DNA from 2 places in the Shewanella sp. Actino-trap-3 genome. Region 1 is predicted to be linked to the other one. Evidence: predicted binding sites of a transcription regulator. Region 1 holds the regulator's gene; the other holds the start of a gene.
What was found. Region 1 encodes ArgR, which controls arginine synthesis, uptake and breakdown. Its sites were predicted from a motif close to ANTGAATANNTATTCANT; they were not measured.

Region 1 (16,564 bases):
GTATCGATGAATAATACTTGATTGATTTGTCGATAAATACTGGTTAAATTGGAGATTCATGTTCATTTTTTTCGATGGTTTTTGATCATTTTTAATGAATCGTATCATCTGATTTACCTTTTAATGGATCAGATAAATAAAATGTTTTGCCGGAGCTGTAACCACTATGCATTACCAAACTGACGATATTCGTATTGATGAAATAAAACAATTGCTTCCTCCTATTGCGATTCTAGAGCGATTTCCGGCAACCGAAAATGCATCAGCAACCGTTTTCAATGCACGCAACAGTATTCATAACATTTTAGCCCGTAAAGATGATCGTCTGTTGGTGGTGATTGGTCCTTGTTCAATCCATGATCCTGTTGCGGCTTTAGAATATGGTCAACGCTTGGTTAAGTTACGTGAACAGTATATAGATCAGCTTGAAATCGTGATGCGGGTGTATTTTGAAAAGCCGAGAACAACCGTGGGCTGGAAAGGCTTAATTAATGATCCGTATATGGATAATAGTTTTCAACTAAATGATGGCTTACGCACTGCGCGCAAATTATTAGTCGATTTAAATGACTCTGGAATACCAACTGCAGGTGAGTTTTTAGATATGATCACGCCTCAGTATGTGGCCGATATGATGTGTTGGGGCGCTATTGGGGCTCGCACCACTGAGTCGCAAGTACACCGAGAGCTATCATCGGGGCTGTCTTGTCCTGTTGGATTTAAAAATGGTACCGACGGCACCATTAAAGTGGCTATTGATGCGATAGGTGCAGCCAATGCTCCGCATCATTTTTTGTCGGTGACTAAGTTTGGTCATTCAGCGATTGTATCGACCAAAGGCAATCCTGATTGTCATATTATTCTTCGTGGTGGACGCGCCCCAAACTATAGTGCTGAGCATGTTTCAGAGATTGCTAATCAGCTGACTAAGTCAGGATTGGTTGATAATATTATGATTGATTTTAGCCATGCCAATAGCAGCAAAGATTATAAAAAACAGATGGTGGTAGCAAAGGATGTTGCCGGTCAAATATCTCAAGGTAATCAGGCTATATTTGGGGTTATGGTTGAAAGTCATTTAGTCGAAGGAAGCCAAGATTTAATTGAAGGCAGTGCATTGTGTTATGGACAAAGTGTTACAGATGCTTGTATCGGTTGGGATGACACCGAGTCGCTTTTAGCGACCCTAAATCAAAGTGTACTAGACCGTCGTCAAGCATAGTCTTTGGCAAAATCACTCAAAAAATAAGGCGCAATGAGCGCCTTATTTTTTTGTATATTCAACGAGATATTCATTGGCCTTTGCTAGATTACCAAAGGCCGAGATAAGATTATTACGGCCTTTGTCTTGCAGTTCAGGGTTATCAGATTCAATCATCATCCATACCCATGTTTGTATTAGTTGTAATGGAGGGTACTGAATTTTTGTGTTATCCAACATAAAGCATCCTTTAAGTTAGTAAATCTTTGTCTGTTAATCATCAAACAGGCCTTTATTTGTACTCGAAGAGTAGCAAATTATGCTTACAGAAATAACTCTATTTAGCTTAAAAAAGCACAAAAAAACACAAATAAACCAAAAAATTATATCTTTGGCTAATAAGAATCTATTTTTAGTAAGCCTTAAGTATTACTAAACTTGACGTTAAAAAGATTAACATCAATAAAATTTGATAATATCCATTCCATTATAATGTGACGTAAGTCTGATAAGGAAATGGCATATAATAAGACAATCAATGTTTACCATTCGTAACACTGCCAATAACAGCGGTAATTAACTGGAGTAAAGATGAGACCTTCTGCGTATTTTGAAGGCCCGGTAGGGACGTTAAATTGGCAAGTTTTACGATTGTTATGGCCATATTTATTAGAATTTAAAGGGCGAGTATTGCTGGCGATGATTTGCCTCATCGTTGCTAAAATAGCGAGTGTTGGATTGCCATTTATCCTTAAAGACTTAGTCGATACGCTCGATAAACAATCAGCGACGCAGCTAATCGCCGTCCCTGTTGGTTTGGTGTTAGCCTACGGTGCGGTTCGCTTGCTCAATGTCATTATTGGTGAGGTACGCGATACCTTATTTGGTCGGGTTACCGAACGTGCTATTCGTCGCCTTGGACGGTCGGTTTTTGAACATTTACATCGACTCGATCTTGATTTTCACTTAGATCGCCGTACCGGCGGTCTGTCGCGTGACATTGAACGTGGCACCAGTGGTGTCAGTTTTTTAATGCGCTTTATGGTGTTTAATATCGTTCCTACACTGCTTGAAATTGTCTTAGTTATTGGTATTTTCTTTTATAACTATGGCGCGAGTTTTGCGCTGATCACCTTCTTCTCTGTTGTGACCTACATTGGTTATTCCGTCGTGGCGACAGAATGGCGTACAGGTTATGTGCGCGATGCCGCTAGAGCCGACTCGCTGGCAAATACTCGTTCAGTGGATAGCTTATTAAATTATGAAACCGTAAAATATTTTAATAACGAAGAATTTGAGTCGCAACGATATGACTCTGCGCTTGAGCAATGGGAAGTGGCAAAGCGCAAAAACCGTTTATCGTTATTTGCGCTTAATGGTGGCCAAGCGTTAATTATTGCCGTTGCTATGACTGCCATGATGGGGTTGGCGGCCTATGAAGTGAGCCAAGATTCCATGACTATTGGTGATTTTGTATTAATTAATGCGTTTATGATGCAGTTATTTATTCCGTTAAATTTTTTAGGGTTTGTTTATCGTGAGATCCGCGGTGCATTAGCCAATATTGAACGCATGTTTGATATTTTAGCCAAACAACCACAAGTATTAGATCAGGTTGATGCGATAGAAATTAGCCCAACCATTGGAGCGATAAAGTTCACTGATGTGAGCTTTCATTACGATCAACGAGCCATTTTAAAAAGTGTCAGTTTTGAGGTGCCAGCAGGGAAAAAAATTGCCGTAGTGGGCGACAGTGGCGCAGGTAAATCCACTATCATTAAATTGTTATTTCGCTTTTATGATGTTGCCAGTGGTTCGATCACTATAGATGGTATTGATGTGCGTCAGTTTAGCCAGCAAGCTTTACGCAGAGCAATCGCAGTAGTACCGCAAGATACGGTATTATTTAACGATTCTATTTATGAGAATATTCGCTATGGCCGTGCAGATGCTTCCCGTGATGAGATTATCGCGGCGATTAAATTGGCTCATTTGAGCGACTTTATTGAATCATTGCCAGATAAAGGCAATACCAAGGTCGGTGAGCGTGGATTAAAGCTTTCCGGCGGCGAAAAACAACGTGTTGCTATTGCTCGTGCTGTGTTGAAAGGTGCGCCTATTTTAGTGTTTGATGAAGCCACGTCTTCATTAGACTCACGCTCAGAGCAAGCTATTTTAAGTGCCTTGCGAGATGCTGCAAAAGGTCACACAAGTTTAGTCGTAGCCCATCGTTTATCGACCATTATTGATGCAGACCAAATAGTCGTATTGAGTAAAGGTAATATTGTTGAGCATGGCACTCATACTAGTTTATTAGCTCAGCAGGGTCTTTATGCTCGGCTTTGGCATATTCAAAATGAACAAGAAAATCTGGCGAAGGGCTAAGTGTCGATAAACATGTTTCTGCGTTATATAAACTAAAAGTGAGAGGATTAGAAGCTAGTACGCTAGCGGGGCTAGATCCTATACAAGCTAAAAACGAGAGGATTAGATGCCAGTACGCTGTGCGGCTAAATTCTAGAACCTAGCAGACTGAAGGTCGCTCTAGCAGGCCTATTCCTAGAACCTTGAACGCGGTCACTTCTTGATATGCTGGCTCCTCCATTTCAAGGTCGTTTAGGTATATATGATGATGTGGCGTAAAAACGGGCGTTTGGGTTTATCATTCTCTTACCATGAGTAAGAATTATCACCAGCGAAGTCGTTAAGTGGGGCATAAATAAAAACCTTTTTATAGCGTAAGCACTCTATAATGGAACACTTTAACAGCGCTGAATGGTGTTTAAACCGAATTGTTATATCTATGGCTAATGAATTTTTTGACGATAGTGATTAACGCAGTTAATCTATAGCCTTACTCGTGAGTTATATATCTCAGATAACATTGTTTTTCAATCAACTGGATTTTATTAAAGGTGCAGATTCGTGTATGGAGATGACTTGTGCATAATATTGCGTTAATTGCGGCGCTAGAAGGCACCCGGCATCAAGTGACAACAGATTGGTTTGCTATTATGGCAATGCTAAAAACGCGTAACATGTCTGATGATGCAATTAAAATAGTGTACAACGATTTGTGTGCTGGTTTAAGGGTGACGACTCGTGGCGTGACGTTAGCTAAGGCGATGGATAGTGATCTCGATAAGAGTATTGTATAACCTAGCCAATTAAACAAAATGATGACACGCAGGACACACTTTTGTTGTTTAACTCGCTCGAATCAACTCATACTGTTATATCGATTTGCACTGACTTATGATGCTAATGAATTGATATCAGTGTATCTTTTGGGATGCCATTATGGCTTTAATCGCTAATGTTAGGTTTTTTGGCGGATAAAACACTTGGAAGAAGATCGGGATATAGTAAGTTGCTTCTGTAATGACTAATTCGACTGTTGATTAACAATTGATTACTTTTTCTGCCAACTAATACACACCATTTTTATCAGTGCCGCTGGAGAAGGGTCTAGTGTTAAACGTTTAATTTTTCCTTGTTCAAAGCATACTAATTCTCCTTCGATTTCTGTCATTCGATTACAGTTTTTACAGCTTAAACTTAAGCTTTTTGCATTTAGATCTACTGCATTCGTTTTTATATTCAATACGAAACCCTCTGGATTGATGCCTCTTTAAATCACAATAAGACTACTTATTGTGATCAATATCAAGCATATTATACACCTTTTCTCATTTTCGGCAAAGTAATCCGCGCACTAGAGCCCTGTAATTTACTGGGGTTCATGACCTACACTATTGCATATGTCGGTAATGTTTATCGAGAGTGACTGCGACCCCAGACGATTGCACAATACGAGCATGGTGGCGGGTTAAATATCTTGGATCTGTTACGCCGCATGAATGTGCGATCATGATTAAATCATAGTGTAAAAAATGATTATAGTTTGCGACACGTACCGATTTATCTTTAGGATCTAAGCCTTTTTGTAGCCGTGTATTATGAGTTGTAATGCCAGTGGGGCAAGTGTCTTTGTTACATTGCAGCGATTGAATACAGCCTAAGGCAAACATATTTCCACGGGCGGAAGCAATAAAATCGGCACCAGTGGCTAATGCCCATGCCACATATGAGGGCATGATCATTTTCCCCGTAGCAATAATTTTAATGCGTTGCTTAAAGCCGCGTTCATTCAGTAAATCAACCAGTAACGGTAAACTCTGTCGTAGTGGTAAGCCCACATTATCCATCAGAGCTTGTGGCGCTGCGCCTGTACCGCCATCGGAACTGTCTAAGGTAAAAAAGTCTGGTGCATGCTCAATACCACGGCGCTCAATTTCATCCAGGAATTCGGTTACCCAAGACATATCGCCTAACACAGCCTTAATTCCTGTTGGTTTGCCGGTAATATCTCTTACCTGATTTATCATATCGACAATGTCAGCTACGTTGTTTAATTCAATGTGTCCATTGGGGCTAATTGAGTCTTGTCCCGCTGGGATCCCGCGAATAATGGCAATTTCTTCAGTCACTTTTATGGCGGGTAAAATACCACCTTTACCGGGCTTAGCACCTTGGCTTAACTTAATTTCAAACATTTTGACTTCAGGATGCGCTGCAATTTCGGTGAGTTTTTGTGCGTCTAAATGGCCTTGAGCATTACGGACACCGTATTTAGCTGTGCCTATTTGAAATACTAAATCACAATGACCTTTTAGATGGTAAGGGCTTAATCCTCCCTCGCCAGTATTGAGCCAACAGCCTGCTTTTGCTGCGCCATGGGATAGTGCTGTAATCGCTGGGCGAGATAATGCCCCAAAGCTCATTGCTGATATATGGCAAATTTTCTCGGTTATGTAAGGGTGATTACAATCGGGGCCAATGGTGACAGCGATGGTTTTATGGGTGTCATGATCATTGATGGGGAATGCTGAGTTCATGAACATTACTGCCCCCGGTTTATCTAAGATCTGAGTAGAACCAAACGCAATGGTGCGGTCAACATTTTTAGCGGCGCGATATACCCAACTGCGTTCGGCGCGATTAAATGGCAGCTCTTCGCGGTCTTGGGCAAAAAAGTATTGTCTAAAAAACTCGCCTTGTTTTTCTAGAATATACCTAAAACGGCCGATGACAGGGTAGTTATGCCGAATGGCTTGTTTAGTTTGCAGTTTATCAGCGATAAACATGTAAATTACCGCAATGAGCAAGAACCAGAATAACATTAATAAAAGACCAGAAAAAATATCTATTCCCCACATAAACCAATGTTGTTGCAGCATATTTTTGTCCTTAATTAAAATTCAGTGTGAGAGACTCAGTATGGGTGATAATGATAAAATTAATCTTATTAACTAGCCATATTAGCAATAACCAATACGAGGTAACTATATCGTTACACTTTTGACCTCGTTATCAAACGGTTTTCTTTTGCAGTAGTAAGGCATTAATTGATGCGATTGTGATGCGTTGAAGCTTACTTTTTCAATTTAGCGGGTATTGCTAATGTACACATTAACGCTGTTATTTGGGCTATCCTTTACATTATCGTTATGCAATATAGGCCTTTAGTTCGCCATTAATATCGTAAGGGGGTGAATGAGATGAATCGTTATATTTATCTATTATGACTTCAGAGATTCATTTTTTGGTCGATATTTAGGCTATCTATTATGCTAAATGAGAAATTATTATGGATGTTAACAATGCGGCTTCAACTAATGCGACCCCTGCACTAGAAAGTAAAAGCACTTCAACCCGTGCCGCCACTTCGTCAACTCAAGCCGCTTCCAATAACGCTAGCTCAGCGGTCAACTTATCCACCAAAATATCAGCGAGCCAACTCAGTCGTCAAATAATGAATAACAACATTCTGGCAGCACAAGAGGAAGTGAGCATTGCTGCCGGTGACAAGTCCATGGCATTACTTTATCGCGCCGCGATTGAAGCCATTAACGAAGAGCTTGCACCAATGCGAGGAGAAAACTCAGTCCAAAAGAGCCTTGCGAGTGGGGTTGATTACTCGCCAGAAGCAACTGCTGATCGTATTGTTAGCTTTGCAACAGCGTTTTTCTCTGTGCATCAACAACAAAACCAATCTATGGTGCTCGATGAACAAGTTGACAGCTTTATGCTCAAAATTGGAGATGCAATCGATCACGGTTTTAAAGAGGCAAGTGATATTTTGTCTGGTTTAAAAGTACTAGAGGGCGATATTGCTGCTGGTGTTGATAAAACATATGAGCTGATACAGCAAGGGTTAGCGCAATTTAGACAGGATAAGTCGACTAAAGATGGATCACAAAGCGTGACTCAAGCTACTTAGTCTCTTATGATTAAGATAGGCTTTCAGCGATAAGGATAGTGACTATGTGGACAACGGGTAAGGTAATTGAGCGCATTGATTGGAATGATAAATTATTCTCATTGCGCATCAAAGCCGATGTCGAACCTTTTATCGCAGGTCAGTTTATTAAGCTCAGCCAAATGCGTGATGAAAAGCGTGTCGCGCGGGCGTATTCACTGGTAAATTCTCCAGGTACGGATTATGTCGAAGTGCTGGCGGTGTCGGTAGAGGATGGGCAATTATCTCCAGATCTAAAAGCATTAAACCCGGGAGACACCATCGAAGTGACGCCCAAAGCGACTGGATTTATGACCTTAGATGAAGTGCCTAACGGCGTATTGCAAGGCAAACATTTATGGTTCTTTGCTACGGGTACCGCTGTGGGTCCTTTTATCTCTATGCTGGCAACGGCAGAACCTTGGCAACGCTTTGAAAAAGTCGTATTAGTTTATGGTGTCCGTTTCGCTGAAGATTTAGCTTATTTAGCAACCATTAACCAGTTTATTGAACAACATCCACAGCAGTTTGTGTTTATTCCGATTGTGACCCGTGAAGACTATCCTGAAGGGTTATCGTGTCGCATTCCTGATGGCATTAGCAGTGGATTAATTGAACAAAAAGCGGGGTTAGGGATTAATGCAGAACATTCTCAAGTGATGATCTGTGGTAACCCAGGGATGATAAGTGACGCTCAAATAGCCCTAGTAGATAAAGGATTAGCCAAAAATCTTCGACGTGCTCCTGGGCAAATAACGGTCGAAAAATATTGGTAATATCATAAATCATAAACACTAATGCCGTGATGGTAGATCCTCATCAGTGTTTACTGATTTGTGTGGGCATTCTTTCCCCCGCTTAAAAATTCACTATCCCGAGTGAAACAGCACTTGCTCCTTTTAAGATGATCACTTACCCTATTGCAATTGATAACCATTATCAATCGCGTCGACGATGGCGCAATATTGTTTCAGTTAGGGAGCGTTGATTAATGAAGTTGCTAAAAAGTGTCGCATTATTAGGGTTGGCTTGTGTGGCTTCTTCTGTCAGTGCAGCAGAGGCATTAACGGTTTATTCTTATCGTCAAGCTTTCCTGATTGAGCCCATTGTAGAAAAATTTACCCAACAAAGTGGTATCGACGTTAATGTCGTATTTGCTAAAGATGGCATTGCTGAACGGATAGCGCGTGAAGGTCGTTTATCTCCTGCTGACGTAATACTGACATCAGACTTTTCTCGCTTGATGGAGTTGGTGGATAAAGATCTTGTTTCTCCGGTCCAAAGCAGCATTATTGACCATAATATTCCGCCTCAATATCGCTCACAACAACACAATTGGTTCGCACTAACTATGCGCGTGCGTAATTTATATTCTTCTAAAGATCGTACTGGTAAAATTGATATTGATTACGAGGACTTAGCCTTAGCACAATACAAAGGTAAAATTTGTACTCGCAGCGGTAAACACCCTTATAACGTCGCATTAGTGGCCTCGATGATCGCTCATGATGGTAAAGCGAAAACTAAAACCTGGCTACAAGGGGTTAAAGCTAATTTAGCCCGTAAGCCTCAAGGTAATGATCGTGATCAAGTATTAGCCGTTAAAGAAGGCTTGTGTGATATTGCTATCGGTAACAGCTATTACTACGGCAATATGTTAATGGATAGAAACCAAAAAAGTTGGGCGCAAGCTGTCGACATTAATTTTCCTAATCAACAGAACCGTGGCGCTCATGTCAACGTATCAGGAATGGCATTAGCCAAACATGCTCCTCATAAAGACAATGCAATTAAATTAATGGAATTCCTTACCTCAGATGTCGCGCAAAAAATGTATGCTGAAGTGAACATGGAATATCCGGTAAAGGCTGATGTGGCGCCGTCTGAATTAGTGGCCTCGTGGGGTGATTTTAAGGCCGACAGCTTACCGATTTACACGTTGGCAGAATACCACGAAGCGGCAGTTAAATTACTCGACGAAGTGAAATTTGACCTGTAATTAAGGCTCGAACCTTAATAGACGATCAACCTCTAAGCCAAGCGCACGTAAACTTTTTTAGCGCACTATTGTTACGGTTAACAGTATCGATAAAATGAGTTGGGTGCGCTGAGTTAACTCGGTATTATTTATGATTTTAGGCCTAACCAGAAGCTGGTCGCTTACTGGTTATTTTATCGCGGTAATATTAACATTGCCGCTGATTGCCTTAATAGTGCAATCCACTCTTCCTGACGAAGCTGTATTTAGTCATTTGTTTAATACAGTGTTGCCGACATACATAGCCAATAGCTTATTACTGATGTTGTTGGTCGGACTTGGCTCTGTGCTATTAGCCATTCCTGCCGCATGGGTAATTGCCCGCTGTGACTTTCCTTTTCGACGATATTTTCAGTGGTTATTACTGCTTCCATTGGCTATGCCAGCTTATATTGTTGCTTATGTTTATACCGACATGCTCGACTATGCCGGCCCAGTGCAACGTACACTAAGGGACTGGTTTGAATGGCAATCACCTCATGATTATTATTTCCCCGCGATACGCAGCCTTGGCGGGGCGGCAATAATACTGTCGTTAGTACTATTCCCTTATATTTACTTATTAGCCCGAACCGCTTTTATGGAGCAATCTTCAAATTTGCTTTATGCATCACGGGTGATGGGTTGTAGTCCGTGGCGCAGTTTTTGGCGACTGGCATTACCCATGGCACGGCCTGCTTTAGCTGTTGGCGTTGCCCTAGTGGCTATGGAAACCGCAGCAGATTTTGCCACTGTAAGTTATTTTGCCGTTCCTACACTAACCACAGCTGTTTACGACACATGGCTTGGTTATGGCAGTTTAACGGCTGCCGCTAAGTTATCGGCAATTATGTTGTTGGTGGTATTTTCTATGATTGGTGTTGAACGGTTTGCCCGTCGCAAACAACAATTATTTCAAAAGCAATCATCCTTCAATGAAGCCGATCGATATGTGTTGTCATCAACTAAGGCCTGGATTGCGCTAGGCTACTGCACATTATTGTTATTTATTGCCTTCTTGCTGCCTTTTACCGTGTTATGTGTTTATGCCATTGATTATTTTAACGAGAGTTGGGATGCACGTTTTTGGCAATATAGCCTTAACAGCTTATACATTGCCGCTATCGTCAGTGCTGTGTGTATGCTGTTATCACTGATATTGATGTTTGTCCGTCGAGTCAGTCCGCGCAAAAGTGATTATCTTCCCTCTAGACTAAGCTCTACTGGTTATGCCTTGCCGGGCACCGTTCTGGCAATTGGTGTTTTGGTACCACTGACATTGATTGATTTTGCGATTAACGATGTTTACTATTGGCTGGGTGAACGTGGGCCGGGATTGTTATTGACTGGCAGCGTGTTCGCCCTGATTTTTGCCTTTTGTGTGCGTTTTATTGCCATATCTATCGGTAGCTTAGAGAACAGCTATAAGCGTATTTCGCCTTCTTTGGACATGGCGTGTATTACCTTGGGGCAACCCCCACTTCAACTGCTTTGGCGTGTTCATTTACCTTTATTGCGTAAAGGGATTTTTGCCGGTGCATTGTTGGTGTTTATTGAAAGTATGAAAGAGTTGCCCGCAGCATTATTATTACGCCCCATCGGATTTGAAAACTTAGCCACTTATGTGTTTCAGTTTGTCTCAGATGAAAAGCTTGAACACGGTGCATTAGCCGCGATTGTTATTGTGTTAGTAGGGCTTGTTCCGTTGATTTATCTTAATCGCTCCTTGGAGCAACAAGGCTAATTATGTCAACCTTAACCATTGAAAATATCTGTAGTGATTATCAAGGTCAAGTGATCTTGCGTCATTTGGATCTTACCTTGCTGCAAGGTGAAATTGTCGCATTATTAGGCCCCAGTGGTTGTGGCAAAACCACACTGTTGCGCGTGATTGCAGGTTTGCAAACTATTAGCCAAGGCTGTATCAGTATTAGTGGCCAGGTGATGAGCAGTGATGACGTGTTTGTGGCTAGTGAGCAACGTGGTGTCGGCATGATTTTTCAAGACTATGCCTTATTTCCACACTTAACCGTGGCGGATAATATTTTATTTGGCGTTAAAAACCTTAATGCAAAGGAGCGCCTAACTCGGTTGGATGAGATGCTTGATCTGGTTAAATTAACTGGCTTGGCATCTCGTTATCCTCATGAATTATCTGGCGGACAGCAGCAGCGAGTTTCGATTGCGCGTGCCTTAGCTTATCAACCTGAATTATTATTACTTGATGAACCTTTTTCCAATATTGATGCGCAGGTACGTAACGAGATGATGCTGGAAATTCGTGCCATATTGAAAAAGCGAAATGTGAGCGCGGTGTTTGTGACTCACAGTAAAGATGAGGCATTTGTATTCGCAGATAAACTGGCATTATTTAAAGATGGCGCCATTATTCAACATGGCAAAGCTGAAACCTTATACAGTTCGCCAAAAGAGCGCTACGTGGCTGATTTTTTAGGAGCGGGTAATTATTTACCTGTTACTGTAACGACTCGTTATCAAGTCGATTATGCTCTTGGCACTCTTAATAGTACTGAAAAATTACCTTGGCCTATTGGAAGCCAAGGGCAAGTATTATTAAGGCCACAGCAAATTGAAGTTCATCCTAATATCGATGGTCGTGGCTATATTGTTGAAAGGCATTTTCTAGGTACTGTATGCCATTATCAAGTTAAAATTGGCGCTGATATCTTGGATGTAAGTAGCCAATCAACGACACTAATACCAGGTCAACGAGTTGATATTCGCATTGCGCCACATCCGCTAGTCATTTTTAATTAACGATTGATGTGGTCATCTTAATTTTTGGGCATAATTGTTAACTTCCGCCCTGGATAATAACCCGTTATAAAATCGTTTACTGTCTAGTCCACTGTGCTGCATTAATTTAAAATAGACCATCACTTGCAGCAGCAGTCATAAGAGTCTGGGTCGGTTAATCAAATAAATGACAAGTTCGATAGCAAATAAGCTCAATACTATGATGTCGGCTTACGTAGAATATCCTGTAACTCGAGTTAAGTGAGTCATCAATTACAACAGATGTTCAATCTTTTACTTGAGATAATATGAGTACAATAGGTGATACAAATCAGCTAAATGTGAGTACACTTCGGGTAATGTATATTGAATTAAGATAAGCTATTAATTAGCGGAATTGATAAAAGATGCTATTGGTTATCTAATGACTACTTAATTACATCAAAGCGTTAAGTTATAACCATTTAGGCCGACATAAAGTATTAAGGTAGATGAGTTAATATGGGTAACCAAGTTATGCCTCGTGAACAGTTAGGGATTTGCGCAGAAGGGAATTTACACAGTGTGTACTTGATGTTTAATGCCAATGACGGTGTTGAAGATCAACTACGTCCGTCCATCGCTAATGTGGCGCAATACATTTACGAACTCACGGATCAGTATGCAGACAGTGCTTTTAATGGCTTTGTGGGTATTGGGGCCAATTTTTGGGATACTTTTTATCCAGAAGCTCGTCCAGCATTATTGAAACCTTTTCCTGCAATGAATGACGGTAATCGTGATGCTCCCGCGATGGAATATGATCTGTTTGTTCATATCCGTTGCGATCGTTATGATATTTTGCATCTTGTTGCTAATGAAATTAATCAAATGTTTGAGGATTTGGTTGAGTTAGTCGATGAAGAGCGCGGTTTTCGATTTATGGACAGTCGTGATTTAACCGGCTTTGTTGATGGTACTGAAAACCCTAAAGGGCGCCATCGTCAACAAGTTGCGCTCGTCGGTGATGAAGATCAAGACTTTGTATCTGGTAGTTATCTACATGTACAAAAATACATGCATAACTTAAGTAAATGGCATCGTTTACCACTTAAAAAACAAGAAGATATTTTTGGTCGAACCAAAGTTGATGATATTGAGTACGAGTCAGAAGATAAGCCATTAACCAGCCATACGAAACGAGTCAATTTAAAGGACCCACAGGGTAACGCATTAGAGATTTTACGCCAAAGCATGCCATATGGTTCGATTAGAGAACAAGGGCTAATGTTTCTTTCTGTATGCCGTACACCTGATAATTTCGAAAAAATGCTCCGCAGTATGGTGCACGGTGATGGTCATGGAAATCATGATCATTTAATGTCGTTTACTAAAGCGTTGACTGGGTCGTCATTTTTTGTACCATCACTGGATTTTTTAACTCAATTTGATGATGTGTAAACGCCGATTCTAGGCAATAAAAAAGCAATGCCATGGCATTGCTTTTTTATTGGAACAGTTTTTTTATTCACTATAGTTGAATAAGGATCTAACCGTTTCGAGAGTATCATCAATAGTTTTTATGCTTGCTGGGCAAATAAAAATAGTATCATCGCCGGCAATGGTACCTAATATGCCTTCTGGTTTGCCTATTGAATCGAGCAAACGTGCAATTAATTGCGCTGCACCTGGGCTGGTTCTTACCACAATCATGGCTTGGTTATGGTCAACATCCAGTACTAAATTCTTAACTGGACTACCCGCAGTCGGAACGCCTAGCTCGGCAGGGAGGCAATACACCATCTCTTGCTTAGCATTTCGAGTTCGCACAGCACCAAACTTGCTGAGCATGCGAGAGACCTTAGATTGATTAATATTACCGAATCCTTCGGCTTGAAGCGCAATAACAATCTCGCTTTGGCTTCCAAAACGTTCTTCTTTCAGAATCGCCTTAAAAGTTCGAACGAGCTCATCCTGATTTCTTGTCGCTGGCATAGTGATAATTCATCTTATAGTTGTTATTCAAAAAACTAGCACATTTTGAATATATTGGCTTGTTAAGTCAAGAAAGAATCAGATTTATTGAATAAAAATTCATTTTGCAGTGGAACTTTAAGCTGACACTTGGGTGAGTAATAAGTCTACCGACTTAAGTGAATAATTCACAGTATTGAGGTTATAAACCATAAATTAATATGGTGCTGTATTTAAAGAGGCTTTATCTGAAGATTCTTTATATAACGATCGTGGCGATGATTGTTTTGTTAGTACCAATAGCGTATCACCCTTTTCAGACAGCAGATTGAGTTTGCCTTTTGAGAAATCAATCTGTTGTACCTGTGCAATAGCGTGCATTAAATCCGCTTCTTGGGCCATTAAACTATCCACACAAGCTTTCATAGTTGATCCCGATGGTGCCATTTGGAGTCGATTTCCTTGTTGATCGTAATGACCAAAAAATTGATTACAGCTGTTATTGCCGCTTAACTCACCATTTTGGGCAAAAACTAATTTTGCTGGGCTATTATTGATGGTAGGAGTGTCAAGGACGACTTCTACATGCCAAGTACCAATTAATTGTTCATTTGAGACAATTTGAGTGTGGTTTTGACAAGCACTCAGGCCTAAAAATATAACGGTGGCGCCAAGAATATGCTTTATCATGCGAAGAGAGTTCCAAATACGAAAAAATTGCCGTTATTCTACTACTTGAAGGTGATTAAGAGCGTAAATAATTGTAATTTTTCGAATTAATGAACATTATTTAACGTATTAAAGAGTCTAAAATGATCAAAATACTCAAAGTGTTGCATATCGTTGGTTTAATCATGTTGCTGGTGGGCGTAGGATTACATTGGCAAAGTGATATAGGCCAGCAAGTCAGTGGTATATTAGTCATTGCCTTACTTATTGGTGTGGGGACATTAATTATGTCTCCGCTGCCTGTTGCGCTAGTGATAGAATGGTCTAAGAAACAATCTCCCAATTCAGGGTCAAAGGAATAATCATTGTCATTTATTATCCGTAAGGCGTTATTAACCGATGTTGCTGCTATTGTGCAGTTAGAACGTGCTCATGTAGATGATGAGTTGCTAGGTTCAAATAACCAACTTCATGCTCATTCACTCAGCAAAGGCGAGGTGATACAGCTTATCAATCAGCATTGGTTTATCGTGGCAGAAGAGCAAGAGCAAATCATTGGTTATGTGATGGCAGCCAAATGGTCCTTTTTTTCCGCGCAACCATTGTATCGCCATATTATTCAAAAAATTAAGTTTACCGATTTAGAGGGACAAACTTTATCGACCACTAATTCATGCCAATATGGGCCGGTTTGGATCCAAGAATCAAAACGTGGCCAAGGAGTATTTTCGGCGTTAGTCACTGAATTAAAAAAACAAGTAAGCAATACCTTTCCATTTATGATTACGTATGTCGCCGCAGACAATGCGCGTTCATTAGCCGCGCATCAACAAAAAGCGGCGATGACAGAGATTGATCAATTTAGTTTTGAACAACGTGATTATTGTTTACTGGCCACTGCCACTGCCACGGTAAATGGTATCTGATCAATTGTGTCGTTAAGGTGGTTATTTAACGTCAAGGCGGTATAAGGGATGGGATATATCGATAAAAACCGATTTATTTCAAGTCTGCAATATCAAACTGGCCATTGGCTTTGCTAACAAGGGGCATTGACGTGTTAGTTGTGGCCCTATTGTCAGTCAATGCAACACCGATAGCAGGACAAAGAGTTGTTTGATTATCGCTTGCTATCCCGAGCTGAGGTTATTTATTAGGAATATTATGAGTACTGACTTTGAAACACTTTTTTTACCTTACCTTGGCTTAAGGTTATCGGCGTTTGACAATATGAAGCTGATTGCTGCGGTATTGACTGACGCGAGTGAGACGTTTGAGTGTGTTGCAGCTGATTTACAAGATGAAGATGATCCACAGTTGCAGCAGTCGGGATATTTTGTGTGCTGGCAACAAACGTGGTTATTTTGTGGGGTAACCAATGATTACCATGCAGCGATTACATTGTTTACCCAAGTCGAGCGGATTAATAAGGCGTCAATTTGTGTCAAAGTGGTGCCGGTAATGACCATGCAGCAAGTATCGTTTATGTGTGTTGAAACGGCGCATTTTGACCATTGTTAACTGAGCATCACCCCGTATTTATGGCGCTGTCACTTCAGCGTCATGGAGTTGCATTATCACTAATGGCCGTTGTTCACTGTGATATCGATGATATAACTGCATTATCTCTGCCGGTAACCTAGCAAACGCACTCGGATCTATCACC
Region 2 (16,564 bases), 2.0 Mb from region 1:
TACGGGTACTGATTTATCTTTAGGCCCAGTTCAAGAAGTATACTTATCTACTCTATTTAACTGGGGTGGCGGCGCTATCAATACAGATGGCAATGGTGCTGGCGATGTTAACATGTCTTTCTGGGGTGTTGGTGCGGATGTAATGGTTCCATGGTTAGGTAAAACTGGCATGAACCTTTATGGTGCTTATGACATTAACCGTAAAGACTGGAATGGTTACCAATTCTCGGCTAACTGGTTCAAGCCATTTGTTTTCTTTGAAGATAAGAGCTTTCTATCTTTCCAAGGCTATGTCGATTACCAATTCGATATGGATGAAGAATATTCTGGTACAAATTCCGATGGTGACTTTAATAACACTGAACACGGTGGAGCTGCATTCTTCGGTCTTTATTATCACACAGACCGTTTTGCTCTAGGTTATGGTGGTAAGTACTTCTACCATGCATATGGCTTAAATGATAACGCGTTTAAGAATGAATTCTGGGGTGGTTTAGATACTACTGGTTGGACTCATTTCCTTACCGCAACTTACAAAATCTAGTTGTTTAAGATATAATTTAATGGAGCCGCGTTTAGCGGCTCCATATTTTACCGTAACAAGGATATCGAACTTTCATTTAAAATCATTGTCTAATAATAGTGTTTTTATATAAAGGTTTGTACTCTACAAGGTCTTATTTTTACGCGCTAAAAAGGATTTTTCGCGGAATAGTTGAAACAAATGTCTTTGTTTTACCTTTTCCGGTCTTCAAGGATTCAAGTCGTGGTACTCGTTATCAGATTGAATACTTAGGTTAGTAAATATCACCTAGATTTACTGGCAATACTGAAGGCCCGGCCATAATTATAATAATATGCCAGCTACATAGTGTTGCCTGAAAAAAAATTATCGACTTTGATTTTTCGTTTCGGAGAGCAATTATGACTGATTTAAAAAAAGCGGCGTCACGCGGTATTTCATTAATGGATTTAACCACGTTAAATGACGATGATACCGATCAAAAAGTGATCGATTTATGCCACAAAGCCAAGTCTCCAGCGGGTAATACTGCGGCGATTTGTATTTATCCTCGCTTTATTCCTATTGCACGTAAAACACTTAATGAACTTGATTGTGAAGACATTAAGATTGCTACAGTGACCAACTTCCCACACGGTAATGATGATATCGCTATAGCGGTATTAGAAACTCGCGCTGCCATTGCCTATGGCGCTGATGAAGTTGATGTTGTGTTCCCATACCGTGCTTTAATGGCAGGCAATGAGACGGTTGGCTTTGAACTGGTTAAAGCGTGTAAAGAAGAGTGTGGTGATGATGTCTTGTTAAAAGTTATTATCGAATCTGGTGAGTTAAAAGATCCAGCACTTATCCGTAAAGCCTCTGAATTAGCGATTGATGCAGGTGCTAATTTCATCAAAACTTCGACCGGAAAAGTCGCGGTTAATGCCACGCTTGAAGCTGCTGAAATTATGTTAACCGTCATCAGCGAGAAAAACCGTCAGGTTGGGTTTAAGCCTGCTGGCGGCGTGCGAGATGCAGCGAAAACGGCAGAGTTTTTAGCCTTAGCCGAGCGTATTTTAGGTGCAGATTGGGTCAGTCCTCAGACATTCCGTTTTGGTGCATCTAGCTTATTAAATAGCTTGTTGCATACGCTCGAATTGACTGAAGCGCCTACGCCTACTTCAGGCTACTAATTCGTAAGATGCGCTAATAGCCACTTTGGATGATGAATTATCGTTATGCAAAGCGTCATCAATTGATGACATTCCAGATATTAATGGCGATCCTAAAGGTGTTGGATTGCCTAATAGGGACTCAATATGTTTCTTGCTCAAGAGATTATCCGTAAAAAACGTAACGGCGATGCACTAAGTACTGCAGAAATTCAATTTTTTGTTGATGGCATCACCCATAACACGGTTTCTGAAGGCCAAATTGCTGCGTTCGGCATGGCGGTGTACTTCAAAGATATGAATATGGACGAACGTATTGCATTAACGATAGCAATGCGTGATTCCGGAGCCGTATTAAATTGGGATTCACTCGGCCTTGATGGCCCTATTATTGATAAACATAGTACCGGTGGTGTAGGCGATGTCATAAGCCTAATGCTTGGCCCTATGGCGGCGGCTTGTGGTGGTTATGTGCCGATGATTTCGGGGCGTGGCCTAGGTCATACTGGCGGTACGCTAGATAAATTTGATGCTATTCCAGGTTATCAAACAGAACCGTCAAGTGAATTATTCCGCAAAGTGGTAAAAGATGCTGGTGTGGCCATTATTGGCCAAACGGGCGATCTTGTTCCTGCCGATAAACGTTTTTATTCAATCCGCGATAATACCGCAACGGTTGAATCTATTTCACTTATCACCGCCTCAATTTTATCTAAAAAATTAGCCGCAGGTTTAGATGCGCTCGCAATGGATGTCAAAGTAGGCAGTGGCGCATTTATGCCAACCTACGAGGCATCTGAAGAATTAGCTCGTAGTATTACTGCGGTAGCTAATGGTGCTGGCACAAAAACAACTGCATTGCTGACCGACATGAATCAGGTATTGGCTTCTTGCGCAGGTAATGCGGTTGAAGTGCGTGAGGCGATTAACTTTTTAACAGGTCAATATCGTAACCCTCGTTTATATGCGGTCACCATGGGTTTATGTGCAGAAATGCTTGTTTTAGGTGGTATAGCACACAACGAAGCCGAAGCACGTAATAAGCTTAATGCTGTATTAGACAATGGTAAAGCGGCAGAGGCATTTGCTAAAATGGTGGCGGGTTTAGGTGGCCCAACAGATTTTGTTGAGTCATACGATAAGTATTTACCTCACGCGAAGATTATTCGCCCTGTCTATGCCAATACCTCTGGCTTTGCTTACAAAATGGATACACGAGAACTTGGTTTAGCGGTTGTGACCTTAGGTGGCGGACGTCGCAAACCAGGAGATACACTGGATTATAGTGTTGGATTAACTCAAGTATGCGCACTCGGTCAGGCAGTTAACAAAGATATCCCGTTAGCGATGATCCATGCTCAATCTGAAGATGCGTTTGCAGAAGCTGCCGCGGCTATTCAGCAAGCGGTTATTATTGGCGATAGCGCGCCTGAGAAGACGCCTGAAATTTATCGTTATATTCGCGCTTCAGATTTATAAAGGAAAGACATAATGAAACGTACTTTTATCTTAATGCTCGACTCTTTTGGAGTTGGAGCTGCTACTGATGCCGATAAGTTTGGTGATGTTGGCTCAGATACTTTTGGTCACATCGCTCAAGCTTGTGCAGAAGGTAAAGCGGATATCGGCCGTCAAGGGCCATTGAAGTTGCCTAATCTTGCTCGCTTAGGCTTAGGCCATGCTGGTTTTGAAAGCACGGGTCAGTTTGCTGCAGGATTTGATGATAATGTCGAGATCATTGGTGCTTATGGCCATGCAGACGAATTAAGTTCAGGTAAAGATACCCCAAGTGGGCACTGGGAAATGGCCGGTGTTCCTGTTCTCTATGAATGGGGCTATTTTAGTGATTTGACCAACTCATTCCCAAAAGAGTTAACTGATAAAATTCTTGAGCGTGCTGGTTTAGAAGATTTTCTAGGCAACAGCCATGCATCGGGTACTAAAATTCTAGAAGAGTTAGGCGAAGAGCACATGAAAACAGGCAAGCCTATTTTCTATACTTCTGCAGACTCTGTTTTCCAAATCGCTTGTCATGAAGAAAGCTTTGGTTTAGAAAACTTATACAACTTGTGCAAAATCGCCCGCGAAGAGTTAGAGCCTTATAACATTGGCCGTGTGATTGCACGTCCGTTTGTCGGAACTGGCGCTGCTGATTTTGTGCGTACTGGTAACCGTCATGATTATGCAGTATTGCCCCCTGCGCCAACCGTATTAGATAAGCTTAAAGACGCTGGCGGTGACGTGGTGAGTATCGGTAAGATTTCTGATATATATGCTCACAGTGGTATTACTCAGCAGTTTAAAGCCACCGGGCTTGAAGAATTATTTGATCAAACATTAACGCAAATTAACCGTGCTGGTGATAACACCATAGTATTTACTAATTTTGTTGATTTTGACTCTCATTATGGCCACCGCCGTGATACCGCTGGTTATGCTAAAGCACTTGAGTATTTCGATTCGCGTTTACCCGAACTGTTAGCGATTTTGCAACCTGACGATTTAGTGGTTTTCACTGCTGATCACGGCTGCGATCCTACTTGGGTTGGCACTGAACACACTCGTGAGCGTGTTCCTGTATTAGCCTATGGTGCAGGTTTACCTGCGGGTTCATTGGGGCGTCGTCAGTCTTTTGCTGATATTGGTCAGTCTATTGCGAGTTATTTTGAACTAGAACCAATGGATTATGGTGAATCTTTTATTAATTAGCCATAATTGCAAACGACGGTTCTATTTAAAGTTCAATGGTTTTGCTAAACTGTAAACATAATTAAGCAATACTAAATAATATATAAATATAGGGGTTATACAAATGGCTACACCACACATTAATGCAGTAGAAGGCGCATTTGCTGAGACAGTTTTATTTCCTGGCGATCCACTTCGTGCGAAATATATAGCTGAAACATTTTTAGAAAATGTTGAACAAGTCACTGACGTTCGTAACATGCTAGGTTTTACCGGTACTTATAAAGGTAAACGTATTTCTGTTATGGGGTCAGGTATGGGCATTCCATCTTGCTCTATCTATGCACACGAGTTAATCAAAGACTACGGTGTTAAGAACCTAATCCGTGTTGGTACTTGTGGTGCGATTAGCACTGACGTAAAAGTACGCGACGTGATTATTGGTATGGGTGCTTGTACTGATTCTAGAGTGAACCGTTTACGCTTTAAAGATAATGACTTTGCCGCAATTGCTGATTACAGTTTATTAAGTGCAGTGGTTGACTCTGCTAAAGCACATGGCACTAAAGTCCGTGTTGGTAATGTATTTTCAGCTGATTTATTCTACACTCCAGATCCACAAATGTTTGATGTTATGGAGAAAATGGGCATTTTAGGCGTCGAAATGGAAGCCGCTGGTTTATATGGTGTTGCACATGAGTTAGGCGCTAAAGCCTTATGTGTTGCGACAGTATCAGACCATATCCGTACTGGTGAGAAAACCACATCTGATGAGCGTCAAACAACATTCAGCGACATGATTATTATGACGTTAGATGCAGCGTTAACGTTCTAATCTTTACGGTACATTTTTTACTGTACATAATAAAATGGGCACTGATTAGTGCCCATTTTTGTTTTGTAGATTACTGGTTTTTATCGGTATCGGCTTCGGAAGTCGGCTGGGGAGTCAACGATATTTTTTTGGTTTTTTTATGTAATTTGACCCGAGTCCTTCGGCGATCAAAATCTGCTCGTTTAAATGATAAAGCCCGTGAAAGTAATAAGCCAATGAAGCCCGCTACGATCAACATCATTTGCTGTAATTCCATATTCTGTTCATGCAAGATTTTAATTTCGTCAAAAAAGATATCCAGATTTAAACGCACTTCGACATAGCCTAAATTGTTATCATCTTGAATGACGTTTTCAATTAAAGGAGGATACGGCTTTAATAAGCCTTTTAACGCCTCTGAGTCCGCTTCTAAGCTTTCATAAGATACGCTTTGGGCAAAGGCTAACCTGACACCTTGCGAATTATAGATATTGACCGACATCACTTTGGGATCTGCAGCCAGTGCTGATGCTAACCATTGCAGTTGTTCATCATTTTGCAGAAACATCGCCGGAGCGGCACCATTAGCGGCTTGCTGTGCTAACAATCTTGCCATCACTTTTGTTTGTGAATTTAGTAATTTTTGACCATTACGTAAACTCGATTGCCACAAGTACATCAGACCGAAGATCAGCGCTATTGCCACTATGATTTGCACAATCCTGCTGAATTTTTGTCTTTTCTTAAGACCTTTAACAAAAATCACTTTAATCCTTAGTGTTTTTTCTATTTAATTGGAAGCTGTCTTGAGGCTGTTTTTGTCGAGCAGCCATTAAGTGCCGGTCCCATTACACAGAATCATCAAAAAGCTATATTAATCGAAAAATTTGTCAGTAGATAGTCGTAACATACTAAGAGGCCATATTGATGCTGGAACAACGTGACAATGTCTTACTAAATTTCTTGTTTTCAGATATTTGTGATAAATATCAACATCTAGGACGTGTATTATATCGTTATCAAGAATCTGATTATTTACTGAGCTTACAATCTTATTTTCCGTATCGTTGTCGGATTATTTTTAGTGTTGAATGCTCAACTGAGATTGAATCTTGGTTATCGTTAATTTCATCCGATGCTCATATCGCAAAGCTAGTCAGGCAGAATGATTTATTAGGTTTTGAACTGTCGACTCAAACAGTAAATGATAAATGGATTGCATCATTTCCACAGAACATAGCCGCTGAAATTGTACTTATTCAACAACCTTTAGCACGCCTAAATCAACCGGGTTTGTTAGTGATGGATATGGACTCTACAGCCATTGACATTGAATGTATTGACGAACTCGCTGCCATGGCCGGTGTTGGTGAAGGCGTTGCCGCAGTCACGGCAAGCGCAATGCGTGGTGAGTTAGATTTTGAGCAGTCTTTAAGGCTACGGGTCAGTAAGCTTGCTGGTGCCGATGCTGCCATTATTCAAGAACTGTGCGATACGTTACCGTTAATGCCCGGTCTTGAAGCCATGTTAGCCGAGCTAAAATCGCATCAATGGAAATTGGTGGTCGCATCCGGTGGTTTTACACCCTTTGTGAGCTATTTAAAAACATTACTGGGTCTGGATGCCGCGTTTGCCAACGAACTGGTTATTGTGGATGGCAAGCTCAGTGGCGAAGTGACTGGTCAAGTTGTTGATGCTCAATTTAAGGCGAAAGTGGTTAGTCAGTGCGCCGAACAATGGGCCATTGCATCAGGGCAACGAGTGGCGATTGGTGATGGTGCCAATGACATTGCGATGATCCAAGCTGCCGATTTAGGTGTGGCATTTCATGGCAAGCCTACATTAATTGCCGCTGCAGATGTGTCAATACACCATGTTGATTTACGCGCGTTAGTGTTTTTATTACAGGCGTAGCGGGTAGGTCGTTGGCGCAGTGCACATTCTGATGAATGGCAAGCCTACATTAATTGCCGCTGCAGATGTGCTAATATAAGGCAAGCTGTTGATTTACGTGCGTTAGTGTTTTTATTACAGGCGTAGCGGGTAGGCAGTTGGCGCAGTGTGCATTCTGATGAATGGCAAGCCTACATTAATTGCCGCTGCAGATGTGCTAATACAAGACACCATGTTGATTTACGCGCGTTAGTGTTTTTATTACAGGCGTAGCGGGTAGGTCGTTGGCGCAGTGTACATTCTGATGAATGGCAAGCCTACATTAATTGCCGCTGCAGATGTGCTAATACAAGACACCATGTTGATTTACGCGCGTTAGTGTTTTTATTACAGGCGTAGCGGGTAGGTCGTTGGTGCAGTGTACATACTGATAAATGGTATTACATCATCTTAGCTCAGGATAAGCATTAAGGTTACCACTAGAATGAAGACGCTATTCTAGTTGTGTTTCACGGCAGTAGTGTTAGTTTGAGATTCATTATTACTAACATAACTGCCTATTTTGACAACAGATATCCAACAAGACTCACTGTTTATCCCTTACCGTAATGGCCAATTGCATCTGCGACACATTCGTCATACTACGCCAACGGCTCTTGGGGTGCCTATTTTGATGCTGCATGGTGCTATGTCTAATGGACGGGTGTTTTATAGTGACTCAGGCCGTGGTTTAGGCTGTTTTTTAGCTAAAGCTGGCTTTGATATTTATGTGATGGATACCGCGGGGCGAGGGTTAAGTGAGCCTAAAATTCATCGCGACTTTACTTTGGGTCAAGGTGAGGTGATCCGTGAACAATTGCCATTGGTGCAACAGTTTATTTTACAGCGTCATCCTTTAGTTAATAAAGTGCATTGGTGTGCCCATTCATGGGGCGGGGTATTAATGGCGAGCAGCTTGGCTCGGTATACTCATTTACAGTCAAGCGTTGCCTCGTTACTCACCTTTGGTTGTAAACGTACTATCAAGGTGAGATCACTTAAAAAATGGTTGATGGTCGATTTTTTCTGGAATCGGTTTGCGCCATTTTGCATTGCCAGGCAAGGCTATTTTGACGCCAGTCGATTTCGCGTCGGCATGGATAATGAGAGCAGTGCATCATTATTACAAACCATTGATTGGGTCAGGGGTGATTGGATTGATCATGACGATAATTTTCATTATGCCCAAGCGGCAGCAAAAGCAGTGTGGCCGCCAGCATGGTTTATCGCTGGTAAAAACGATCATGTTTTAGGCAATCCATCCGATGTGCGCGATATGATAGATGAATGCGGTTTTAGCCAGGTTAAGTACACTTTGCTCGCCAAAGAAAAGGGCAATTTATTGGACTATGATCATGCGGGGATGTTGACTGATCGACAAGCCGAGCAAGATCACTTTGTACAAATTAAACAATGGTATTTATCATTGTCAGGTTAGTTAACCTTAGTTCGGGATAATAAACGGTTATCAAACAATCCTTTGTCCCGCTCACTGCGTTATATTAACTTGCAATAGGCTAGCTCGATGCGCCTTGTTAGCAAAACAAATCTCAAGTTCGATATTAAATAGGTCAAATACTCTTATTGTGGTTTATTTATCCCAGATCTTAAGCCGAGTTGAAGTGAGTTAAAGATTGGTTAAGCAAGCGTCATTACACTCGGGAAACGGATTTCAACTTCAGTGGTAATATCCAATAATTCACCTGAACCGATAACTTTCCACAATTGTTCTTCCAACTGCTTTGCTCGGTGGTGAGCATGAATGTGGATATATTCTAGCTCGCGTCTAATATAGCTCATATCGGGCTTGTCTGTTGCTCCTACATACACTCTTAATGCCATAAAGCGACCGACTTTTTTACTCTGGGTAATAAATTGAATCTGTTGCGCGTTGTTACCCAGTTCAGATTTGAGCTTACATTGGATCTGCACTGCACCTCTAGGATGGCGAGTGAGTTGCATAAACACCTCAAAAAAGCCCATTTCGTGATTCGGTTTCATCAATTTGAGAGGATCTATAATCTGTTGTTTTAATACATTGTTGTCCAATAGTGGCAGTAAATTGTACTGCAGCACTTTGTCACTGTCTTGGGCAAATAGATGGCTGATTTCGTCGGTTGTCGTGCCGATACCTATATAAGCCATTTTTGCGGCTTTTACTGTTTTTTCGATAAAGTAAGGTACCCCAGGTAACTGACGCATAACAAGGTTTTTCATGCCATCGGCCAATTCTTTTTGTTGACCTTCATTATCTGATAATTGTTCGAGTTTTTGTTTATTGTGGGCAATGAGTTTATTTAAAAACTCGACGCCTTCGTGCGGTGAATGACCAATGGTGGCACTTAAATGCAAGGTCAATCCATTCATCCTGCTACGAATTAATTGATAAGGTAAATGGGTTAAATTGGCCTTGCCAGCTGCGGCTTGAAGACGTGGAAATGACAATGACACGGCACCAGGTTCAGTAAAGTTAGTTGATTGTTCTAAAGTCAGCTGTAAACCTCTGCTCGAAATATCATGAGAGATGCCTGTAACCTGTTTACCACCTTGTTCGATCGTCACTAAGGTTTTAAACACGAATCGAGCCTCATGGCGCCGTTCACTAAATGGCATGGATACTTTTTTGATATTGTTTTGGTTAACTTTAGCTTGAGCAAAAATCTTTAGGCCATTAACATCGGATTGAACAGACCAAGATTGATAGTCTTTACGAGCATCTTTATTAGTTAAATCAATTAATTGTAAAGTATGGCTAAATTGAGATAATTGTTGCTCTGTTAGGGCAGCATATCGTGCATCATCACCCGGTAAGGTAGATGTTTTGTAGTTTTTACTGTGATCAATCGGCTGGGTGATAATTTTAAACACTCGCCAACTGGCTTTTGCTGAGGCAAAGCCTAGAAATAAATGGATATTTTTGGTCGCTTTAAGCTCTGCTAAGTTAGCAGAATAAAAATATAATTTACCGTTAGTCTTATGGGTAAAACTGAAGAGGTAGCAATAATCGCTATTGCTTGGGTATTTGATAAGTTGGCTTAAGCGCTTGCTATTAATTAAACTAGGCAACTGACTGATTTTATTTTCATCTTGAAAATAATGTTGGATCGGTTGGTTACCTCTACCCAGCAATTGGTGGGTTATCTCTGGCTTGCCGTCAATAATAGAAGCAAACAGCGGTAAATGCGTTAATAGCGGCAAGTAGTGACGTTCATAACCCAATCCTGTCGCCGTTACAATGACGTCGTTGACATCCACTTTATAACGAAATTTATAGCTGCGGATAAGCTTGGATAGCACGTTATCTAATGCCTCTGCGCCGCCAAGTCTTTTCAGTCTAAAGATAGCACTATCATCTTTATTTTGAATATCGACTATTTGATAATCAACGCCTTGCTGTAAATCTTCTAGGTAAAATTCATCACCGAGTTCTAGTAGCTTTACCCGTAATGGCTTGTCTTGGTCTAAGTGATGTTTTAATGGCAACTTAATGCGGGCACCGCCGACGGATAAATCAAGGGTAACGCCATTAACTTCAGTTATTCCTTGCTGAGAAACCATAATCCGAATGCTATAATTCATGCGTTCTTCGCAGCGATTAAAGTAGCTGCCGAGTACGACTCCAGGTACAAGAAATGGATTTTCTTGGTTAACAATCTCGACTGGGCCATTTTCTCTTAGCTTAATGCGCCGTGATTTATGGGTTTGTATAACGTGCTCATATACCCCTAGGGTATATTTGTTACGGTATAACGGCAGTGCTTGTAACAAGGCTTCTTTAGCGGGTGCGTCTAGAAAGTGCTTTTGATTGGCGACGATGACTTCTTCACAGGGCAGTTCCGTTTTATGACGCAAATCAATAATTCGGGTGCATAAAGATGAGATACGGTTTAACTCCATTTTCAAAAGAAAACGGGTTGAATTAGATTCGTCAAAAGTTAACTGTTCGAACACGTCCTGAAAATCAGGTTCCATGAACAGTGGTTTGAGTTGTTCAATTAATGCACTGTGATTGTCTAAACTCATTATTATGTCGTTTCAAATGCTTATGGTGAGTCTGGCTGATATCTTTATCGGCAAGAAATTGCTGATCTTTATAGTAATATATATTTCAGTGATGTTCGAGAAGTATGCTGAAATGATATTGTGGGTAATTGATCCGCCATTAATATTAACCTAGTGTATTAATGATAACGTGGCATTGATCTAACGCTTAGTCACGCTGGGTTCAAGTAACAAGTAACAAGTAACAAGTAACTAATAACAAGTGCAACTTGCTACTCACTTATCGCTTATTTATATCGTGTGTGGACAAGATTGTAACCGTTGGCAACGCTCTGGCTAAATATCCTTGTTATTGTTGTTATAGGTTTGAGTTGTTTAAGCAGCCATTTTTCCTTGTTGTTGATGATAAGTATAAGTAGTAAAAATAGTGTCTTAATAGCGATTATTTATTAGGGCTGGGACTGAATAAGTTGAATCGTAATGTATTTAATTGATTTACAACATGGGAATTAACATGGCTAAAGCTCCAAAAATGACATTTGTTTGTGACGATTGTGGCCAAGATTATCCGCGTTGGCAGGGGCAGTGTCGTTGTGGTGCGTGGAATTCTTTGGTCGAAATGAAATTATCAGCATCAAAGAGTTCAACGTCACGCTCATCGGTACTCGGGTATGCGGGTGGAGTCGGCGGCGGCTCGAAAAAACTCAGTGAAGTTGAGTCAGAGGACGCCGAAAAAAGACTGACTCAGATAGGGGAGTTGGACCGAGTATTAAGCGGTGGCTTAACAACAGGGTCGGTGAATATTATTTCAGGTGATCCTGGTGCGGGTAAAACAACCCTGTTATCTGATTTGGTCGCGCGAATGTCGCAATCAATGGCTTCATTGTACTGTACGGCTGAAGAGTCATTATCTCAGTTTAAAAACCGGGTTAATCGTTTAAAGCTTAATTACAACGAAGATAACTTGTATCTGCTGTCTGAAACCAGCGTAGAAGCCATTATTGAGGAGCTAGACGCTAAGCAAATTAAGTTTGCCGTGATTGATTCTATTCAAGCTGTGGTTACTGATGCGGCAAATGGTAGCCCAGGGTCACCCTCACAAGTTAAAACAGCGGCACAGGCCTTTACCCAATATTGTAAAAAAAATAATGTCACTATGTTTATTATTGCTCATGTGAATAAAAATAACGAAATTGCCGGCCCGCAAACCTTAGTGCATATCGTCGATGCATTGTTACATATTGATACCAATGACGGTCAAATTCGGACTTTGCGCGCCAATAAAAACCGTTTTGGCGATGTTGATACCGTGGGTATATTCCGCATGAGTGAGCGCGGCATGCTCAGCGTTGATAACCCAAGCGAAATATTCCTATCAGGCTCGACCACTGACTCACCGGGTTCGACTATTACTTGTATACGTAAAGGTAACCGTAACTTACTGTTAGAAATACAATGTTTAACCACGGAAACTGAATCAGAGTTCCCACAACGCGTGTGTGTTGGATTAAACATGAATCGAATTAAGATGTTAACTGGTATTTTACGTAAACATACTAAAACTAAGATATTCCATGATACGTTTTTTAATATAGTGGGCGGTTTGAAAATTGATGAGTCAGAAACCTGTATCGACTTAGCGCTTGTAACCGCATTATTGAGCAGTTTAAATGACTTTGTCGTGCCTAGAACGACTTGCATCATGGGGGAGTTGAGCTTAAACGGCGATGTGCGCCCAATTGATAGTGGTGTGCCGAGGGTAAAGGAAGCTGCGCAGCATGGGTTTACGGAAATTTTTATTCCATTTCGTAATTATCATAAAACCATGGAAGGGCTTGGCGCAAAAATTATCCCCGTTAAAACTATCCATGAGTTACTTGAACTAATTAAATAACCCTCGATTGATAGCGCTGGAACTTGCGATTAACAGGGTAGGTCATTGACTTACCCTTTTGGCATGTTAACTGACAATGATTATCGGTCAATTTTTAAGGTACAGGAGTGATTAAAGACGTAATTTCACGATTTAATAATTCTGCATCACCCATATTCAGTTCAATAATTCGGCGAAGGTGAGTAATACTTTCAACATCGATATGAGTACATTTTAAGCCAAGGTGCTCAGGTGTTTTATGCACAATGGCGGCTTGCATTTTTAGTTCGATATCAGAATCAGGTAACATAAATTCGAGAGTTAAGATGCTATTGAGTTGACCGGTATATCCTAGCGGTAGCTCAACTAATGCGCCATTGAGACTTAAATCTAAAATCTTAGTTCGCCAAGTTTGTTCTGTTTGTGCGATATAAGCACTGGCATCAAATAATATACGAGAAAATTTACGCCTGTTGTCCATGGTTTACCCTTATTTATCAGTACCGCTATTACACTGAGTCAATGTTTATCTTTCAAGCATACTTGATTTTTGTTGATTACGCAGAGAATATTTAGCATAAAAAAGGAGCACGTTGTGCTCCTTTTTTATATTGAGTTATTAAGTTCTCTTGCTTCAACTACACCAGTAAATGGCCCATTAATGCAATAATAGGAAGCGTCACTAAGGTTCTTAAAATAAAGATAACGAATAGCTCAAAAAAGTTAACTGGGATTTTACTACCAATCAAAAGAGCACCTACCTCGCTCATATAAATAAGCTGAGTGACCGATAATGCGGCAATAACAAAACGGGTTAAGTCTGACTCAATAGAGCTGGCTAAAATGGAGGGAATAAACATATCGGCAAATCCCACCACAATCGTTTTCGACGCTGCGGTGGCTTCAGGGATTTGCAGCAGCTCTAATAGTGGAATAAATGGCATCCCTAAGTAGTTAAAAAGAGGGGTATGTTCAGCTAACACCAATGCGACGGTACCAATACCCATAACAACAGGGATCACCCCAAATATCATATCAACAACGTTTTTAACCCCTTCAGTTAGCACATGCTTTATCCCACCGGCCTTAGAGGCGCGTTGCATTGCTTGTTCAAATCCCCACGAAAATACCCCATGACTGGCTGGGATGGTTTCGTCATCTTCATGGCGAGGGGTATCATCGATGTAATTATCTTTTTTCCATGACAGCGGAGGTAATTTAGGTACTATGATTGCTGCAACAAAACCGGCTAAACACACAGTGAGATAAAACGGGACAAAAAGGTGTTCAAGTTTGACTTGTGATATGACCACTAGGCTAAAGGTTATCGACACCGCAGAGAAGGTTGTGCCAATAACAGCAGCTTCGCGCGCGGTATAAAAACGAGTTTCGTATTGTTTGGTGGTCATTAAAATACCCACACTGCCGTCACCTAGCCAAGAGGCCATACAGTCAATGGCACTGCGTCCGGGTAAATTGAATATGGGACGCATCACTTTAGTCAATAAAGTGCCAAAAAATTCCAATAAACCAAAATTGAGTAATAGTGGTAATAACATGCCAGCAAAGATGAATACTGAAAACAGTACAGGCACTAAATCATTCAGTACTAAGCCACCGGTTGCCGATGAAATAATTGCTTCTGGTCCCACTTGCAAATAAACCATCACGATAAAGATTGCGCCTAATATTCGTATGGCTAACCAAAATAAATTCACTTTCAGCAAAGTGCGTAAAAAAGTGCTTTTACGCACGAATTTAGGATTAATGAGCCTCGTGAGCAACGAGGCTAATGCCATTAATACAACGATGCAGGTAACAATAAGCTGGATCGAGCTGCCCATTTGGCTTTGCAATGCTTTTGAGATAATGGCAATTGGAATGGTAATCGAACCTTCAATATTGATAGGCGTCATAAACAGTAGTAAGCCAATCAGTGACGGAATAATAAAGGTGAGAATTGTTTTAATGCTATGTGTTTTTTGTGTCACGTTAAATACACCTTACTTATGTGCTTTAAGTTGGCCAGCTGTGCTACCCAACGGTTTATCATGGACAGAAATTGAATGTCCATTCAGTTGTGTTTTTTGGGTAGGCAAGGTTACCCCCTTATCTGCTGTATGTAAAACGAATACTTAGTCGAATAGATATTAGTTAAATGTGAGTAGATATTTACTTAGGGTAAAGGTCAGGGTATATAATAAAACCCTAATATAAGCATTAGATTGGATATTTGTTGCTAAGGTGTTTTATCTTTGGCTTTATGTTGATATGCATTGTTTTAGCGCCATTAATGAGCACGGATATCCTTCTCGTGATGCTCACTTTCATTAATGGCGCTAGTGCGTTTATACCCACAACCTCGAAATACAGGATTAGAGTTCAAGGTTCTCGGAATAGGGCACCTACGGCTGCTAGGGCGACCTTCAGTCTGCTAGATACTAGATACTAGATACTAGGACTTAGGGACTTAGGAATCGTGATATTAAAAAGGGAGTTACCTTTCTCTTCAATCACTGCCTTTTTCAGTTATCCTAAGGGCTCTTTGAAACGAGCATGTTGAAGTGACTTGGGTATATTCAGGACCCATTCGGAAGGTTTTTGGGATTTTAGGCACAGTCCATGCCGGGTAATCCTAACCAATAACCATTACAATGATGATTGATAATCGATGCATGGTTTTGATCATTTAACTGTTTTTTGATCAGGGTTTCAATATTCAGTGAGTTGTTTTTTGCATGCTCTAATGCATGGGCAAGATCTGAACCCATGGCAATATCGGTTAATTTATTGGGCGATATCCGCCAATAATCAATGCCCATATCCACCATCTGTGGGATTTGCTTAATCAGATTCACCTGTGCCGCTGACTGCGTTTGAATACCGTTCAAGCGTAATAAAGGTTGCGACTCCTGGGTTTGAGCCAGTAAACCTTTGCTGTGTCGTTGGCAAATTGTTTGGCATTTGTCTTTAGGAAGTTGGTAATGTTTGGCGGTAAAGCAACGCGCAGAATGAGCTAATGGTAAATATCCGTGGCCGAGCACTTCAATTTCAAACTTAGGTTTATTACCCTGATTAATAACTGAACTTAACCATTGTTGTGATAGTTCGCAAGGCATCACAAAACGGAACATCCCTTTTTGATGCAATAAATCAAGACTGGTTCGATTGTAATTATTAATTGTTGGTCCGCACACAAAGGGAACTTTGGCTTGGTGCGCATAATGCACCGCAGCCATATCATTGGCTTCAATACTGAAATCACCATTCTCAATCGCCCGTTTTAGCTCATTGAGTTCAGATTGTGCTTCTATTAGTGCCATGGTCGATAGCACCACATGCTTACCGTGAGATTTAAGCATATTGGCAAGGTTAAGATAGTCGTTAAACTTCAGTTCACGACGGCGACTGCACACTGTTTCACCCAAATAAACGGTATCGATATTACTTAACGCGACTTGATCATAGAAATGTTCAACGTCAGTTTTTGACCAGCAGTAACTAATTGGAGCAAGTGATATTTTCATTGTGCAACCTTATTGCCATTGACGCTCATAAGCGCCCAATGTAGTAATTTG

Region 2: a site for ArgR is predicted at 15,146-15,163, ahead of CXF80_RS08680 (YjiH family protein). Genes of this name have one in related genera too.

The regions. Positions count from the first base shown of each region.
Region 1 is NZ_PJCE01000001.1:4,068,927-4,085,490, forward strand. Features, by position in the region: gene aroG (3-deoxy-7-phosphoheptulonate synthase AroG) at 167-1,222, shown strand; gene CXF80_RS17710 (hypothetical protein) at 1,265-1,441, opposite strand; gene CXF80_RS17715 (ABCB family ABC transporter ATP-binding protein/permease) at 1,793-3,586, shown strand; gene CXF80_RS17720 (hypothetical protein) at 4,144-4,359, shown strand; gene CXF80_RS17725 (hypothetical protein) at 4,614-4,805, opposite strand; gene CXF80_RS17730 (FMN-binding glutamate synthase family protein) at 4,954-6,441, opposite strand; gene CXF80_RS17735 (DUF5610 domain-containing protein) at 6,852-7,484, shown strand; gene CXF80_RS17740 (ferredoxin--NADP reductase) at 7,529-8,278, shown strand; gene CXF80_RS17745 (extracellular solute-binding protein) at 8,494-9,501, shown strand; gene CXF80_RS17750 (ABC transporter permease) at 9,632-11,263, shown strand; gene CXF80_RS17755 (ABC transporter ATP-binding protein) at 11,266-12,297, shown strand; gene CXF80_RS17760 (Dyp-type peroxidase) at 12,778-13,716, shown strand; gene argR (transcriptional regulator ArgR) at 13,780-14,250, opposite strand; gene CXF80_RS17770 (META domain-containing protein) at 14,446-14,919, opposite strand; gene CXF80_RS17775 (hypothetical protein) at 15,042-15,260, shown strand; gene CXF80_RS17780 (GNAT family N-acetyltransferase) at 15,264-15,824, shown strand; gene CXF80_RS17785 (hypothetical protein) at 16,063-16,419, shown strand; gene CXF80_RS20555 (GNAT family N-acetyltransferase) at 16,438-16,564, opposite strand, start outside.
Region 2 is NZ_PJCE01000001.1:2,036,482-2,053,045, reverse strand. Features, by position in the region: gene CXF80_RS08735 (nucleoside-specific channel-forming Tsx family protein) at 1-544, shown strand, start outside; gene deoC (deoxyribose-phosphate aldolase) at 925-1,698, shown strand; gene deoA (thymidine phosphorylase) at 1,825-3,156, shown strand; gene CXF80_RS08720 (phosphopentomutase) at 3,169-4,386, shown strand; gene deoD (purine-nucleoside phosphorylase) at 4,490-5,200, shown strand; gene CXF80_RS08710 (AhpA/YtjB family protein) at 5,271-5,945, opposite strand; gene serB (phosphoserine phosphatase SerB) at 6,107-7,093, shown strand; gene CXF80_RS08700 (alpha/beta fold hydrolase) at 7,635-8,549, shown strand; gene CXF80_RS08695 (PilZ domain-containing protein) at 8,750-11,134, opposite strand; gene radA (DNA repair protein RadA) at 11,628-13,007, shown strand; gene CXF80_RS08685 (PilZ domain-containing protein) at 13,102-13,467, opposite strand; gene CXF80_RS08680 (YjiH family protein) at 13,625-14,977, opposite strand; gene CXF80_RS08675 (U32 family peptidase) at 15,596-16,513, opposite strand; gene ubiU (ubiquinone anaerobic biosynthesis protein UbiU) at 16,523-16,564, opposite strand, start outside.